DNA from 3 places in the Bacillus swezeyi genome. Region 3 is predicted to be linked to each of the others. Evidence: predicted binding sites of a transcription regulator. Region 3 holds the regulator's gene; each other region holds the start of a gene.
What was found. The regulator NrdR, encoded in region 3, represses ribonucleotide reductase genes. The targets are predictions, from matches to a motif close to AACACNATATATNGTGTT.
Positions count from the first base shown of each region.

Region 1: RBH91_RS19940 (anaerobic ribonucleoside triphosphate reductase) is a predicted target of NrdR. The motif match lies at 2,529-2,546, and genes of this name have one in related genera.
Region 2: nrdI (class Ib ribonucleoside-diphosphate reductase assembly flavoprotein NrdI) is a predicted target of NrdR. The motif match lies at 2,804-2,821, and genes of this name have one in related genera.

Region 1 covers NZ_CP133085.1:3,982,765-3,986,998, reverse strand. The annotation lists gene RBH91_RS19955 (sugar kinase) at 1-700, shown strand, start outside; gene RBH91_RS19950 (bifunctional 4-hydroxy-2-oxoglutarate aldolase/2-dehydro-3-deoxy-phosphogluconate aldolase) at 706-1,320, shown strand; gene kdgT (2-keto-3-deoxygluconate transporter) at 1,405-2,388, shown strand; gene RBH91_RS19940 (anaerobic ribonucleoside triphosphate reductase) at 2,563-4,234, shown strand, end outside.
Region 2 covers NZ_CP133085.1:2,054,944-2,059,177, reverse strand. The annotation lists gene nrdF (class 1b ribonucleoside-diphosphate reductase subunit beta) at 1-279, opposite strand, end outside; gene nrdE (class 1b ribonucleoside-diphosphate reductase subunit alpha) at 300-2,402, opposite strand; gene nrdI (class Ib ribonucleoside-diphosphate reductase assembly flavoprotein NrdI) at 2,359-2,754, opposite strand; gene RBH91_RS10220 (hypothetical protein) at 3,006-3,218, opposite strand; gene hfq (RNA chaperone Hfq) at 3,527-3,748, opposite strand; gene miaA (tRNA (adenosine(37)-N6)-dimethylallyltransferase MiaA) at 3,790-4,234, opposite strand, start outside.
Region 3 covers NZ_CP133085.1:3,263,789-3,268,022, reverse strand. The annotation lists gene RBH91_RS16180 (glyceraldehyde-3-phosphate dehydrogenase) at 1-956, shown strand, start outside; gene speD (adenosylmethionine decarboxylase) at 1,192-1,578, shown strand; gene RBH91_RS16170 (cytosolic protein) at 1,765-2,157, shown strand; gene nrdR (transcriptional regulator NrdR) at 2,174-2,632, shown strand; gene RBH91_RS16160 (replicative helicase loading/DNA remodeling protein DnaB) at 2,739-4,166, shown strand; gene dnaI (primosomal protein DnaI) at 4,184-4,234, shown strand, end outside.

The DNA of each region.
Region 1 (4,234 bases), 720 kb from region 3:
GATACTGCTCAAATCAAAGGTTGAAAACGGAGATCCCGATGTGACGTATTACCGGAAAGGGTCTGCCGCAAGTACGATGAGTATACACGATTATCCCGCCGAGTATTTCAAGCAGGCGCAGCATATGCATATGACGGGTATACCGCCGGCATTATCAAAAGACATGAAAGAATTTACACACCATGCTGTTCAGCAAATGAAGAAAGACGGAAAAACGATTTCGTTTGATCCGAATCTTCGCTTCCAGCTTTGGCCCGATCAGCAGACAATGGTTCATACGATCAATGAAATCGCCGTCCAGTCTGACTGGTTTCTTCCCGGAATCAGCGAAGGGAAGCTGCTGACGGGGTTCAACACACCTGAAGAAATCGCGGAATTTTACTTGAATCAGGGAGTCAAGCTTATCGTCGTCAAGCTTGGAAAAGAGGGGGCTTATTACCGGACAGCCGAAAAAGACGGCTATGTGCCCGGTTATGCCGTTGAGAAAGTGGTCGACACCGTTGGAGCGGGGGACGGCTTTGCCGTGGGGATCATCAGCGGACTTTTAGACCGGCTTCCATTGGAAGAAGCTGTGCAAAGAGCAAATGCGATCGGAGCGCTCGCTGTGATGGCTCCGGGGGATATGGAGGGCCTTCCGTCGAGAGATCAGCTGAAAGACTTTATGACGGCCCTGAGAAACAATCAAAAAATAGGGGGTTAACCATAATGGAAATGTCCATGATCGAAAAAGTGCAGGAGCATCTTGCAAAGGCCGGGCTGATCGCTGTCATCCGTGCGAAAAATATGGAAGCGGCTGAAGAAGCGATTGAGCGTCTGATCGATAAAGGAATTACTGCGATTGAAATCACATATACCACGCCGGGTGCGTCGCTGCTGATCGAAAAATTGGCGAAAAAAGACGGCATTCTTGTGGGGGCGGGAACGGTTATTGAAAGCCGGCAGGCGCGGGAAGCCGCTGCAGCAGGGGCGAAATTTATCGTCAGCCCGGGGTTTTCTGGAGAATTGGCCGATGAAATTGAATCATTGCATACATTTTTTATACCGGGCGTGATAACACCAAGCGAAATTATGGAAGCGGTCTCAAAGGGATTTCGCATTCTTAAGTTGTTTCCCGGCGGAACTTCAGGAATCTCCTATATGAAAAATCTCGCCGGCCCTTTCCCAAATATCCGCTTCATTCCGACCGGAGGAATTCATCCGGGCGAGGTGGAAAAATGGCTTGATGCCGGGGCTTTGGCCGTAGGAGTGGGAAGCCAGCTGGATAAAGTTTCAGAAGAGGATCTTCAGCACATCTTGAATAGACGGGTCAAACAAAAATAAACCATCCTGCAGCGTGAAGATCATTCGGGTTTTGGTAGATCAATAGCTTTGTGTTTTCATTACTTTAGAATGGGAGATTAAATGATGAAAATTAAAGCAACGATTGAACGTGTGCCGGGGGGCATGATGATCATTCCGCTGTTTCTTGGCGCAACGCTGAATACGTTCGCCCCCGGAACGGCAGAATTTTTCGGCGGATTTACGGGTGCCCTGATTACTGGAACACTGCCGATTTTAGGCGTATTCATCTTTTGTGTGGGGGCCACCATTGACTTTCGCTCTTCAGGCTATATTGCCAGAAAAGGTTTGACGCTTCTGATCGGCAAGATTGGTTTTGCTGCTGTATTGGGATTGATCGCTTCGCAGTTTATTCCCGATGAAGGAATTCAAACAGGATTTTTTGCAGGATTGTCGGTTCTGGCGATCGTTGCGGTCATGAATGAAACAAACGGCGGGCTGTACTTGGCGTTAATGAACCATATGGGGCGAAAGGAAGACGCAGGTGCTTTTGCTTTTATCAGCACCGAATCAGGCCCGTTTATGACGATGGTAACGTTTGGTGTAACAGGGCTGGCGGCATTTCCATGGGAGACGCTTGCTGCAACCGTGATCCCGTTTTTGCTTGGCTGCATACTTGGAAATCTTGACCCTGATCTGCGTGATTTATTTGGAAAGGTCGTCCCTGCGATCATCCCGTTTTTCGCATTTTCTTTGGGAAACACGCTCGATTTTAAAATGCTGGTTCAATCCGGTCTTTTAGGTATTTTTGTCGGTGTATCGGTCGTCATTTTATCCGGAACCTCCCTTTATTTACTCGACAAGTTTATTGCGAGAGGAGACGGGGTGGCCGGGGTGGCGGCGTCATCAACCGCCGGGGCGGCCGTAGCCGTCCCATACGCCCTGGCGGATGCAAACCCGATGTTTGCCCCTGTGGCAGAGTCAGCCACGGCTATTATTGCCACAAGCGTCATTGTCACTTCACTTCTGACACCGCTTGCGACCGTTTGGATAGAAAAAAGAACGAGACAGAGAAAGCCTCCAAAACAAATAACGATTGACTATAAATGATTCAGGCTTAAAAGCGCCGCGGGACTGTCCAGATCCGCGGCGCTTTTTTTTCCGGCGTTTTCAAAGAACGTCACCAAATTGTTGAAATTCACGACTGAAATCCGTGCTAATATCAATATGTAGTGTTTGTATATATAACTAACACAATATATGGTTTTAATAGGAGAGATCAGGATGACAACAGGCAGTAAAGAACAAGGATTATCACAACTGACAGAAACGTTTCACGACATCGTCGGATATGGAAACCATGATATTATGCAGGAAAATGCCAATGTAGACGGCCGATCCCCGATGGGGCAAATGAGCCGGTTTGCATCCGAGAGCTCCAGACATTATGCGCTTCATTACTTAATGTCGCCGGAAATAAAGAAGGCGGTCGATGACAATGTGTTGTATCCGCACGATTTGGATTTTATGGCGAGCGGGACAACGACTTGCTGCCAAATTCCTTTAGGACAGCTGTTAAAAGGCGGGTTTAACACAGGCCACGGCTCCCTCAGGGAACCGAAAGACATTATGAGCGCCCTGTCACTCGCATCTATCATTTTTCAATCCAATCAAAATATGCAGCATGGAGGCCAGTCATTCCCGATGTTTGATTATGACCTGGCGCCTTATGTCCGCAAAACCTTTGAAAAACATGTCAAGCGGATCAAACAATATCCGACTTCATTAACTGAAGAGGAAATAAGGGAAATGGCATGGGAAGAGACGGACCGGACAACCTACCAGGCGTGCGAAGCTTTTATACATAATGCCAACAGCATGCATTCCAGAGGCGGCGGACAGGTTCCGTTTGTCTCGATTAATTACGGGACGGATACATCAATGGAAGGGCGCATGCTGATCAGAAACGTTCTCAAGGCGACAAAAGCCGGCCTGGGCAAAGGGGAGACGCCCATTTTTCCAATCCAGATTTTCAAAATGAAAGAAGGAATCAACGTCCATAAGACCGACAAAAACTATGATTTATATCAGCTGGCATTAGAAACGAGCGCAGAAAGGCTGTTTCCCAACTTCAGCTTTATTGACTCTCCGGTGAACAAGCCTTTTTATGACGGGACACCGGAAAGTGAAATTGCTTATATGGGATGCAGAACGCGTGTCATGTCCAATATCCATGGAAAAGAAAACAGCATCGGCAGAGGAAATTTGTCATTTACGTCGATCAACATCGTCAAAATTGCGCTGCTGAGCGAAAACATAGAACAGTTTTTTACTTCTTTAAGCCATTATATCGATTTAACGATTCAACAGCTGCTGGAACGGTACGCCTTTCAGTGTAAAAAAAGAGCGAAAGACTTCAAATTCCTGTATTCGCAAGGCATTTGGCATGAAAGCGGGCAGCTCGGTCCCGACGATACGCTTGAAGACGTTTTAAAGCATGGTACGTTGAGCATAGGGTTTATCGGACTGGCTGAAGCCTTGACAGCATTGACGGGAAAACACCATGGAGAAAGCGAAGAATCGTTTGAGCTTGGGAAAAAAATCGTGCAATATATGAGAGACAGGGCAGATGAAGCCACAGAAACATACAAGCTGAACTTTTCGCTGATCGCTACACCTGCAGAAGGGTTGTCAGGTAAATTCGTGAAAAAAGACAAAATCCAATTCGGCTCCATTCACAATGTAACGGACCGGATTTATTATACGAATTCGTTTCACATCCCTGTCCACTATAAGCTGACTGCAATCGAAAAAATCAGAAAAGAAGCGGCTTTCCATCTGATGTGCAACGGCGGGCACATCAGCTATATCGAGCTGGACGGAGATCCAAAGAAAAACATTAAAGCGATGGATACACTTGTCAATGCGATGCGCCAAGAAGGCATGGGATACTCAT
Region 2 (4,234 bases), 1.2 Mb from region 3:
CATGAAGTTCAGCACCGCTTTGCGCTGATGGCCTTCAATATGCTCTGCAACGAGCGGCATTCCGGTGTTGCCCTGTTCTGTATCAAGAAGGGTCAGCCCTGCGAGCACTTTCATGTATGTGTCCTGTTCATTTTTGCCCAAGTACTTCCATGTGAGGAGATCGCCGTTCAAGGCGATTTCCTCCGGAAGCCAAAACTGCTTTACATTTTGATTGTAAAACATCTGGGTAAAATCATCTTCATGCTTTGACCAGTTTGCTGCATCATATATTTTCGTCACTTTCGCATACTCTCCTTTAATCAAACGACACAAGAAAGGCAGCCTTCTTGCCCTGTATCCTTCGTTCTTGCATAGTAAAGTGTTTTAATCCCTTTATGGTGGGCATAAAGATCGATCCGGTTCAGATCGCGTGTCGTCATTGTATCTTTCAGGAACAATGTAAAGCTTATGCCTTGGTCAACATGCTGCTGGATCGTTGCGATCATATCGACGACTCTAAACATGTCCATATCATACGCTTCTTTGTAGAAGAACCAGTTGCTTGGCGCCAGACCAGGCATTGGATAGTATGTTTTCGAATTGCCGTATGTTCTTTCTTCAATCCGCTCCATAATCGGCATCACCGATGCGGTGCTTGACTGCACATATGAAATAGATCCTGTCGGTGCGATGCACAGTCTGTAGCTGTGGTACAGCCCGTGCTCTGCGACAAACTCTTTCAATCGCTGCCAGTCTTCTGTTGTCGGGATGTGCATGCCTTCAAAAAGTGCTGCAACCTTTTCGGATTGAGGCGAAAAATCTTTTGTAACATACTTTTCAAAGTATTCTCCTGTCGCATAAGCTGAACCTTCAAACTGATGGAACGTCTCCCCTTTTTGTTTGGCGATCTCTGCCGACCGTTCAATGGAGTAGAAGTTCATCATCATAAAGAAAGTGTTCGCGAAGTCTCTTGCTTCTTCGCTTTCATAAGCGATATTGTTTTGCGCCAAATATCCGTGAAGGTTCATCGCTCCGAGACCGATTGACTTCATCGCTTTGTTTGCCTTTCTGACAGCCGGCGCGTTCGTGATGTTTGTTGTTTCCGATACGTGCGTCAGCGAGTCTGTCGCAAGCTTCACCGTCTGCTCCAGCGATTTGTTTTTCATCACATTCAGGATATTCAAAGAACCCAGGTTGCAGGAGATATCCAGCCCGATTTCATCTTCCTCGCCGTAGTCGGTATACGATGATGCTTGGGAAGCCTGAAGAACTTCCGAACAAAGGTTTGAAAATTTGACCTTTGAAACATGATTAAGCGCATGGGCTTTATTGACGTTGTCCTGGAACATGATGTACGGGTACCCGGATTCAGATCTTAATACCGCAAGCTTTTCAAGCATTTTCCGCGGGCTTACTTTTTCTTTCTTGACCCTTGGGTCTTCCACCAGACGGTCGTACATCTCGTTCATGTCCATTTCATCCAAATGCTCGCCGTACGCTTTATAAACGGTGTGAGGATAGAATACATAAGCCGCTTTATCCTCTCTCGCAAGCTCGATGAATTTGTCGGGAATCACAACCCCGATTGACAAGGTTTTCACCCTGACATCCTCATCAGCAGATATTTTCTTTGTATCAAGAAAATCATTGATATCGCGGTGAAAAATGTTTAAATAGGCTGCTCCGGAGCCTTGTCTCTGCCCCATCTGATCAGCATAGCGGAACGCGTTGTCTAGAAGTTTCATCACGCCGACGACGCCTTTTGTGGCATTTTCGACGTCTTTGATCGCTTCGCCCTTCGCACGCAGTTTTGACAGGTTCAGCGACACGCCGCCGCCCAGCTTGGAAAGCTGCATCGAAATGTCAACCGCTCTGGAGATATCGTTTAAGGAATCATTGACTTCCAGCAGGAAGCAGCTGACCAGTTCGCCCCGGCGCTTGCGTCCGGCATTTAAGAAAGTTGGCGTGCTCGGCTGATATTCCTGGTTGATCATCATTCTGACAAATTCCTTCGCCTTCTCCTTATCTCCGTTTGCAAAAAATAAAGCAACGATAGAGATCCGGTCTTCATAGCGCTCAAGAATTTTTTTCTTGTCGTTTGTTTTGAGCGCGTAGTCATTGTAAAACTTAAAAGCGCTCATAAAAGACGGGAATCTGAATTTTTTTGCATAAGCCTCTTTGAAGACTTCCTTGATTTCTGCAAAGGTGTAGAGGCTTAAAAACTCTTCTTCATAGTAGTCATTCTTTATTAAGTAATCGATTTTTTCTTTCAGATCATGGAAAAAAACCGTATTTTGGTTGATATAGTCTACAAAATAACTATGTACAGCTTCTTTATCTTTATCAAACTGGAATTTCCCGTCTTTTTGAATCATGATCTCATTGTTTAACTGGATCCATTTTGGCACCTGATTTTGTGACAACTCTTTCTACCTCCTGAGTAAACAGTTCAACATCTTTGGCCGTCCCGCTAAGCTCGAATTTGCGGAGAATCGGAACTTGATACTGTTTCGATATTTTTTCTGCGCTCTTCGCATAATTATCTCCCCAAACCTTGTTTCCGCTTGCCGCCACTCCTATTAAAAGGTGGGCGTTTTTCTCAAGAAACATCTCAGTTGTTTTCGGAACTTCCCCAAAACCTGTCGTGTACGTGATTAAAACAAACGGTTCGTCTAGATATTCCTCTGTGCTGACCTTCCGTTTATTTCGAAAAGGCGTTTTCTCCACAAAGCGCTGAACGTTTCCCGTTTTTGAATCAAATACGATCTGAATCATCATTATCACGACCTATTAAAATTGTTCCCGAGTCTCTCAACTCGACCCTTTCACAATATATAGTATACCATCATTCAAAAAAACACAATATATTGATACGCAAGTTGAGAAAGTTCACAATTTGTTTCAGTTAGGGGGCCTAAATGCCAAAGAAATATGAGTAGAATGAGAGCCGTTCGCTCACCCTACTCATTAAACCGAAATCTATCATAACATGAAAAAAATTGTGTTAGTAGACTAGACTTTTTCGCTTATTTTTTGTAAGTGTCGCAACACTTGTTCTCACATACTTCTTTAATATCGGCTTCAATGCCGAGTTCCTTAAGGACGGATTGAACGGCGGTCAGGATTGACGCTTCTCTGACAAGTTCTTTTCCGTTAACGAGAATACTTGTGCCGTATTCAAAGCACGACTCATCTTCACAGGTTTCTTCCCAGTGGTTAATGACAATTTTAGGTTTCATCGCTCACTCATTCCTTTGCATTTTAAAACTGATTTGAAGTAAACAATACTTAGTTTAGCGGTTAGTTGCCGCTTTGTAAATTTGAAAGCATCGGGATTTCACAGATCGTGATGACGGCGGCGTTCAGACAGGACGTCTGAGCAGTTAGCCGCCGTTATTAACACCGACTCGGCAGGCTCGACAACGACTGCAATGCTTTTAAGGTCACCTTGAAAATACCAAAAATCCCAAAACTTTAAACCGTTTTAGGATTTTGTCAGGCAATCTAAAAAAGACCATGCAAGGCATGGTCTTTCGTCTGTGAATCGCTATTCGAGTTCGAGCTGAACGTTTTTTTGCGGGGCGAATGTCGAAATGGCATGTTTGTATATAAGCTGCTGCTTTCCTTCCGATTCAATCAATACTGTGAAGTTGTCAAATCCTTTTACTTGACCGCGCAGCTGAAATCCATTAAGTAAAAAGACCGTGACAAATGTATTTTCTTTACGAATCTGATTCAAAAACTGATCTTGAATATTTATCGATTTCATAATTCTGGTCCTCCTTGTTTCTCTATATCATATTGTTTCGATTAAAGTTCGAGCTTTCCTGCTATACAACTGAAAATTTCCTGTTTTTTCTGCTCGATTTTGACAGGGGGCGTCATATCAAACCAGGCGACATCCATTTTATTCCTGAACCATGTCAGCTGCCGTTTGGCGTAGCGCCTTGAGTTTCGCTTGAGCGTCTCGACTGCCTCTGGCAGCGATGCCTTGCCTTCAAGATACGCATAAAGCTCTTTATATCCGATCGCCTGAACAGACTGGCAGTTTCTTACTTTTTCATCATAGAGCTGTTTCACTTCTTCCAAAAGCCCCTCATCCATCATGTGGTCCACACGCTTGTTAATTCTGTCATACAGCACATCGCGATCCATCGTCAAACCGACAAGGGCCGTGTTGTACAAAAGTTCTTTTTGCTGTATTTCCATATGATCAGACATGGTTTTTCCGGTCGTATGTAAAATTTCGAGCGCC
Region 3 (4,234 bases):
TTGATGAACAGATTGACATTGCAGTGATCAATGCGAGCTATCCGGCAGAAACGCTGGCTCATTTAATAAAGTATGACACAAATCACGGACGCTATCAGCTTGATGTCAAAGCAGAGGAAGACCATCTTTTAGTAAACGGTCAAAAGGTCATGCTGACCAATCAAAGAGATCCAAGGCTTCTGCCGTGGGCAGATAATGAAATAGACATTGTGGTCGAAGCGACAGGCAAGTTTAATTCGAAGGAAAAAGCGGAAGCGCATATCGAAGCTGGAGCGAAAAAGGTCATTTTAACGGCTCCGGGTAAAAATGAAGATATTACGATCGTGATGGGCGTAAATGAGCGCGAGTTCGATGCTGAACGCCATACGATTATTTCGAATGCATCGTGTACGACAAATTGTCTTGCACCCGTCGCAAAAGTGCTTGATGATGCATTTGGAATCGAAAATGGCCTTGTCACGACCGTCCACGCGTTTACCAACGATCAAAAAAACATTGACAATCCGCACAAAGACCTGAGAAGAGCCCGTGCCTGCGGATCTTCGATCATTCCGACGACAACTGGCGCAGCGAAAGCGCTGTCTCTGGTCATGCCGCATTTAAAAGGAAGAATGCATGGATTGGCTTTGCGGGTGCCTGTTTCAAATGTTTCACTCGTTGACCTTGTCGCAGATTTAAAAAGTGATGTATCTGCTGAAGAAATAAATGAAGCGTTCCGCATGGCAGCTGCAGGGTCCATGTCAGGAATCATCGACGTATGCGACGAACCGCTCGTGTCATCAGACTTTAACACAAATCCATATTCAGCCGTCATTGACAGCCTTTCAACGATGGTGCTTGAAAACAGAAAAATGAAAGTGCTTGCATGGTATGACAATGAATGGGGATACTCCTGCAGGGTTGTTGATTTAATCAGATATGTCGCTTCAAGAATGAAACATCCATCAGCTGTATAAAATAAAAGCATGGACGGATAAAAAATAAATACCCCTTAACCATGATTTAATAAAACCGCCTTGCAAAAAATATTCAAACAAAGTATACTATTTTTCGTGAACTTCTAGTGCGTGAGCGCTTCGGCATTACTTAAAGGGTTAGGACCTCTCCGGACTAACTTTCCCCCGTGGTAAATGACCGGTTCAGTTGCTTGGAAATTCACTTTTCTAATTCTTGTTAAGGGGGGTCCATGCTATGGAAACAATGGGGCGTCACGTTATCTCCGAACTGTGGGGATGCGATTTTGATAAGCTGAATGACATGGATTTTATTGAAAAAACGTTTGTAAATGCGGCACTAAAGTCAGGTGCTGAGGTACGTGAGGTAGCCTTTCATAAGTTTGCGCCACAAGGCGTAAGCGGGGTCGTGATCATTTCTGAATCTCACCTGACCATCCACAGTTTTCCTGAACACGGATATGCCAGCATTGATGTTTATACTTGCGGAGATTTAGATCCGAACGTAGCTGCGGATTATATCGCAGAAGAATTAAGAGCGGAAACAAGAGAGAACATTGAAATACCAAGAGGCATGGGACCTGTTCAAATTAAACAGGCAAAAGCCAAAGCGCAGGCACTTTAATGCCGATGGAGGAGCTGGATAAAAAAGCGGTCACCGCTTTTTAAAATCCGCTCCTTTTTCTTTCCTTTTATGACAATCCTCCAGAACGCACCTTCCGTCATTTTCTTCCCTGATTTGTTTTCCCTTGGAAATGAAGAGTTTTTTTAATAAAATATAGAGAAGAAAGGCAAAGGGGATAAGGGATATATGAGTATTTTCCAAAAAATTCAGGGGTTTTTTTCAACGCATGCCGAAACGTCTGACCGCCATCCTTTGGACGAGCTGAAAAGCCGCTATTATAAAGCGACAGCCAAACAAGCGCTGGAAGCTGTCTTGGAAGTGCTGGAAGGGTTTGACGGATGCACCGTGATATCGGTGTCAGAAGAAAGAGGAGAAATAAGCGCTGAAATCAAAAAAACGAGAAAGGCTTTTCTGGTGGCGACAGTCGTTTCGATTGGCCCTTTTGATACAGCCGTAGATTTTAATGTATCGACGGAAACATTTTTACCGACTGATTTTGGCTACAGCCGCAGCATGGTCTCAACGGTTTATCGGGAATTGGACCGAAAGCTTGCTAAGGCTGTAAAACCAAACAACTGAATAGGGAGCTGAAAAAATGAAATGTCCAGCATGTCAGCATAATGGGACGAGGGTTTTGGACTCCCGTCCGGTTGACGAAGGCAGATCCATTCGTAGAAGACGCGAGTGCGAATCGTGCAATTATCGGTTTACTACATTTGAAAAAGTGGAAGAAATTCCGCTGATCGTCGTGAAAAAAGAAGGGATTCGCGAGGAATTCAGCCGGGAGAAAATGCTCCGCGGCTTGATTAAAGCCTGTGAAAAGCGGCCTGTCGCTTTAAAGCAGCTTGAAGATATTTGTTTTGAAATTGAAAAAGAGCTCAGAAATCAAGGCGTCTCTGAAGTCAAAAGCGAGAATATCGGGGAAATGGTGATGGATCGTTTAGCGAAAATCGATGAAGTCGCATATGTCCGCTTTGCTTCAGTATACCGTCAATTTAAAGATATCAATGTTTTTATCGATGAGCTGAAAGACTTAATAAAGAAAGAACGGTAAAGAGCTGTCAATATATCCAGCTCTTTTCTCATGACAAAAACGACATGAAAACCTGAAAAAGGTGTAAAATGAGGACAAGAAACAAAGTGGAAGGTTGACAAAAGATATGAGTAATTATTGGAAAGATTTGCTTCCCGTTGATCCTTACATCGTTAAAAGCCACGGATTGCTGCAGGATCTGGACAGGCAAATTATCACGCTATTGTATCAGCCTTTAATCGGCTCTTTTTCGCTCGGCTTGTTTTTCACGCTGTGGGGGGAGCTGGAACAAAACAGAGTTTGGGGAAGAAAAAGCTCGACCCACAGACAGCTGATGGGGACGATGCAGATCAATCTGAAAACGATTCACGCCGAAAAGGAAAAGCTTGAGGGGATCGGACTGTTAAAAACCTATATGAAAGAAACGGAGCATGAGCGTTTATTTATATATGAACTGATCCCGCCGCTTAGGCCGGACGAGTTTTTTCAAGACGGAATGCTGAATGTGTTCTTATACAACCGCGTCGGAAAAGCAAGGTTTCAGCAGCTGAAAGAATATTTCGCCCATCCTTCTATTCCGGAAGAAGCCCGTGATATGACCCGTTCGTTCAACGAGGTTTTTTCATCCGTCCAGCCGAGCGAATGGAAGATGTCCGAGGATATGGCCGATGCGATGGAGCTTAGTGACGATCAGGAATTTATGAAAGAGGGAAAAAGCAAACCGATTTCTATAACAGACAATGCTTTTGACTTTCAATTGTTTATGGCCGGTTTATCTGAAACGCTCATACCGAGAAAGGCGCTGACAGATCAAGTGAAGGAAACGATCAAAAAGCTGGCCTTCCTTTACGGGATCGAGCCGCTGCAAATGCAAAGCGTTGTCATGTCCGCAGTGAACGAACATGATACAATCACAACAGAAGCGCTCAGAAAAGCGGCGAGCGACTGGTATCAAATCGAGAGAAACGGTTTGCTTCCGGAGCTCGTGGATAAAGTGCAGCCGCTCAAGCTTCGTGAACATACAAGTGAACAGTCCCCGAAGAGCTCAAAGGAAGACACCTTAATTGCTCAGCTTGAACAGGTATCGCCAAGGAAGCTGCTGCAGGATATCGCGGGAGGAGCCGAGCCTCCAAAAGCCGATTTGAAAATCATAGAAGAAATCATGCTTGACCAAAAATTAGAGCCGGGTGTCATCAATGTTCTGATCTATTATGTCATGTTGAAAACCGATATGAAGCTTTCAAAAAACTACATCCAAAAAATCGCTTCCCACTGGGCCAGAAAAAAAGTGCAGACGGTCAGGGAAGCCATGCAGCTCGCAAAAGAAGAAAACCGCCAGTACCTGGAGTGGGCAGAAGGAAAGAAAAAGCAGACCTCGCGAAGCAATAAAGTCATCAGGGAGGAAAAGCTGCCTGATTGGCTTCAGGAAAGCGAAGCATCCGACAGTCAGCCTGACCAAAAACAGCAGGCTGCACCAAACAATGAGGACTTTGATCAGCAGAAACAGATGCTGCTTGAAGAAATGAAAAAACTGAAAAACCATTCCGCCCTTTAAGTGAGGTGAACAAGATTATGGAGCCGATTAAACGGGCTTTACAAGGCGTAACGACTAGACCTGATTTT